Regions from separate parts of the Lysinibacillus sp. UBA5994 genome, predicted to be linked through region 1. Evidence: riboswitches for the same ligand, from Rfam matches in the RefSeq annotation. Region 1 holds a riboswitch; the other holds the start of a gene.
What was found. Region 1 has a riboswitch for preQ1 ahead of B3D98_RS10940 (QueT transporter family protein). Riboswitches for the same ligand answer to the same signal wherever they lie in the genome.

Region 2: linked by a shared signal. The riboswitch ahead of queF (preQ(1) synthase) and the one ahead of B3D98_RS10940 (QueT transporter family protein) in region 1 are both predicted to bind preQ1.

Annotation. Positions count from the first base shown of each region.
Region 1 covers NZ_DJAU01000031.1:31,907-34,115, forward strand. The annotation lists gene B3D98_RS10935 (ABC transporter substrate-binding protein) at 1-938, opposite strand, end outside; PreQ1 riboswitch class I at 1,260-1,304, shown strand; gene B3D98_RS10940 (QueT transporter family protein) at 1,311-1,793, shown strand; T-box leader at 1,862-2,061, shown strand; gene trpB (tryptophan synthase subunit beta) at 2,120-2,209, shown strand, end outside.
Region 2 covers NZ_DJAU01000038.1:57,580-59,788, forward strand. The annotation lists gene B3D98_RS12780 (S8 family serine peptidase) at 1-770, opposite strand, end outside; PreQ1 riboswitch class I at 1,080-1,126, shown strand; gene queF (preQ(1) synthase) at 1,252-1,752, shown strand; gene queC (7-cyano-7-deazaguanine synthase QueC) at 1,857-2,209, shown strand, end outside.

The sequences.
Region 1 (2,209 bases):
AGATTTTGTGGGTATTGTGCTGGTGTATCGGCAGGTGTAGCTTCACCTTTTAAAATTTTCACAGCCATTTGACCTGCTTCATAACCGATATCGAAATATTCAAAACCATAAGCTGCTAAACCGCCACGTGCTACAGAATCTAGTTCTCCTACAATTAATGGTAATTTATTAGTATTGGCAACATCAATTACCGATTCTAATGCAGAAACAACTGTGTTATCAGTAATAATATAGAAAGCGTCTACTTTACCAATTAGAGACTCTGTCGCTTGTTTTACATCCGCTGAAGTAGATGCTGATGCTTCTACCACCGCTAAACCTTGTTCGTCCATAACCTTTTTCACTTCTGAAACTTGTGCAACTGAGTTTTGCTCACCCGCATTGTAGACCATCCCTACTTTTTTCGCACCAAGTTCTTTTAGGAATGCTACAGTTTTAGAAATCGTTTCTGGATGTAAATCGATTGTGCCTGTAATATTTTTCCCTGGCTTCTCCATTGAGTCAATTAGCTGTGCACCAACAGCATCTGTAACAGATGTAAAAATAATTGGAATATCACTTGTTGCTGTTGCAGCGGCTTGTGCAGAAGGTGTAGAGTTTGCAAAAATTAAATCTACGTTTGCACTTACTAGATTGTTAGCAATTGTTGTGTTAAGGCTATTATCTCCCTGTGCAATTTGTGGATCGTAGTCAACTTTTAAACCAGCATCTTCAATTGCTTTTTTAAAGCCTTCCGTTGCTGCGTTTAACGATGGATGCTCAACAATTTGAGTAATCCCGATTTTATATGTTTTATCATCTGCATTTCCGCTCTCACTTGCATTGTTTTTTTCATTTCCTTTTGAATCTGCTGTACCTGAGCCACCGCTACCACAAGCAGCAAGAAGCAACACTAATCCAAAAAGAAGGAATGACAACTTCTTTACATTGCTTTTCACAAATAATCCCCCCGATTATATTCTCGAATATCTATCGCACTTTATCCAAACAAAGTGTGAATGTATCGCTATATTATCGTTATTATCGAGCTCCGTCAACAACATTATGAATGTTCTGACTTTTAAAAGTGACAAAATATTTTAGTTTTTCATTCAATTTGGCGCTTTAAACCGCTAAACTACGCTGTTTTAGTTAATCGATTTCTTTTTTCAACATAGTAAAAAATATTTATGACAATTTTGCGACGATAGGACATTATAGACAAAGTCTGACATTTGACTTCTACTAGATATCTATAATAGAATATTTACTTGTGTGAAAGCACCGTGGTTCGTAACCATCCCACGAAAAAAAACTAAGGAGAAATGAATATGAAGATAAAATTTTTAGCAGCAAGTGGTATCATTGCGGCTCTCTATATAGCTGTAACCATGCTTGTTGCCCCATTTGGTTTTACAGAGGTACAGTTCCGAGTATCTGAGATGTTTAACCATTTAGTGGCCTTTAATCCACGCTTTGCCGTAGGGATTATTATTGGTGTATTGATCTCTAATCTCTTTTCACCACTTGGCATTTACGATTTAGTTTTTGGTGTAGGTCATTCAATGATTACACTTGGCCTGTTTATTTTAATCTGTAAATTTGTCAAAAATATTTGGGCACGTTTAATTATTAATACATTGCTCTTTACATGTACTATGTTTATCATTGCCTTTGAGCTGAACTTGGCTTTAGAGTTGCCATTTTTCTGGACTTGGCTAACAGTCGCGGCGGGTGAATTTGTTGTATTAGCTGTAGGTGCACCGATTATGTATGTATTAAACAAACGCCTTCACTTTAAAAATTTGATTTAACTGACGGATCTTTTTAGATTCGTCTTTTTTCTTGACACTATTCTGAAAATACTCTACAATTCTTTCTAATAAATGCAAGGAAGAAGAGTAGTAGCAAGCATTGTTACTTTTAGAGAGCTGGTGGTTGGTGCAAACCAGTAGTACAGACTTGTGAATGGACTTCAGAGCAGCCTTATCAAATGTAAGGCCGTTTCGCTCCCCGTTACCGGAGCAGGAAAGCGCGCAAAAATTGCGAATGAAGGTGGCACCACGGTTACTCGTCCTTTTTATGAGGGATTGGAGTGGCTTTTTTTTTGGAAAAATTAGCATAGAGGAGTCGAGTTAAGATGAGTACAGTAGTAGAAAAAAAGGGATATTTCGGTGAATTTGGTGGAAGCTTTGTTCCAAAGGAGCTTCAAAATGTTTTAAATAGACTA
Region 2 (2,209 bases), on a different contig from region 1:
GCCCGAGGCTTTGTGTAAGTTGATGAATTTGGAATGAAGTTTTTCCCACCCTTGTAAATTCCGGCGAACTCAGGGTGATCTGTGTCAATACCAGTATCTAATACTGCTACCTTTATACCTTGTCCTTCAATTCCTTCATTCCAAAGCTGTTCGATGCCGAGGAAAGAAATACTTGTATTCATTTGAGCCTCTAATTGATCTTCCTTAATCAGTTCTGATGATTTCATTGTATTATCTTCAGATGCGTAAACAATTGCATCAGGTTCAATTAATGTTATTCCTTCTATTGAAAGCAGCTTTGGGAGATCATTTGCTTTCACAGTTGCTGCAAAACCGTTTAAAACAGTATCAAATGTGTAGCCTTGAGTCATTTGAACATTTTTAGTAGCTAATTCTTTCTTAACTTGTGCTTGTTGAGATTTTACATTTGATCGAACTTCATTTGCTCGCGCATTAGAGAACTTTTGGCCTTTCAATTGGCTCATTCCTTGCTCTAGTGCCACAGGCTTTTCAGATAAATGTACGATGACTGCAACTTCTTGATTGCCTGATACATTTTGTAAGCTTTCGTGAAGAGTTGGACCATCTTTAGACAAGCTTAGCTGTTCAGCGATAGCCGCCTTTAATTGAAGTATACTTTCACTTTGGCTATCCTGCTTGAATGGCTTCGAATCTTCAGCATTAGCACTCGATAATGGAACCAATAGAAAAAGCACCATAACGAAAGCTATCATACTACTTAAAAACTTCGTAAACTTAAACTTTTTCAAATCTCATTTCTCCCTCCGCTCTTAATTATCACACTTTTCAGTTTAGTGTGATATTTCCAATTTATCACAGGTGAGATAATTCGAATATCGGAATATTGAAAAATCTCAAAATATTGATAATTAGTATTACTTTGTCAAAAACGGATTAATTCTATTTTCCTAGTAATTTAATAAAAAAGTAGAACTTTCAAATGAGTATTGACTTACAGTGATTCATACTTTTTATCATTTAAGAGTTTTATAAAAAATCCATTTGACGTCCTGTATTATTTTTTGTACGATATTGAAGAAAAGAATGCCCGGACTAGAACGGGAGAGGTTCATAGCTGATACCCTCTATAAAAAACTATGGAAACATGACAATATGCCATGTCCATATCGGACGTGGCTTTTTTTATCTGTTTACTTATGTTTTAAATAGAATGATTGGTGATGCCTCTCTTGAAAAGTGTTGGGAAACATTTTACAAGGAGGTTTTTTTATGTCTGGCAGAAGTCATGAAGAAGGATTAAAGGATTTGACCCTATTAGGTAATCAAGGTACAAAGTATTCCTATGATTATGCACCTGAGGTATTAGAGGCAGTGGATAATCTTCATGCTAATCGAGATTATTTTGTTAAGTTTAATTGCCCAGAGTTTACTAGTTTATGTCCGCTTACAAATCAGCCGGATTTTGCAACGATGTACATTTCATATATCCCAGATAAAAAAATTGTTGAAAGTAAATCTCTAAAGTTGTATTTATTCAGTTTTAGAAATCACGGCGATTTCCATGAAGATTGCGTGAATATCATTATGAATGATTTAATTGCATTACTTGATCCAAGATATATAGAGGTTTGGGGGAAATTTACTCCACGTGGGGGTATCTCGATTGATCCATGGTGTAACTATGGGAAGCCAGGAACTAAATACGAAGAAATCGCCAATTATCGTTTAATGAACCACGATCTTAACCCAGAAAAAATTGATAATCGATAAATGAAGCAAGACAGAGGTTTTTAGCTACCCTCTTAAAAAAACTAAGAAGAAAGCAGCACTTTTTCTTAGAGTGCTGTTTTTTCGATATAAGGGAGTCTTTATAGATGAAAAAGGAAAAAGCAATTGTAGTATTTAGTGGAGGTCAGGACAGCACAACTTGTTTGTTCTGGGCAAAAGAACGCTTTGAAGAGATTGAGGCAGTAACTTTCGATTATGGTCAAAGGCATCGTCTTGAAATTGACTGTGCGAAGGTGATAACAGAGGAGCTTGGTATCAAGCATCACATACTTGATATGTCTCTCCTGAATCAACTTGCTCCGAATGCATTGACACGACAAGACATAAAGGTGAAGGACGGAGAAAATGGTGAGCTCCCATCGACTTTTGTGCCTGGCCGCAATCTCCTTTTTCTTTCATTTGCGGGCGTTTTAGCGAGCCAAGTAGGGGCAAAGCATAT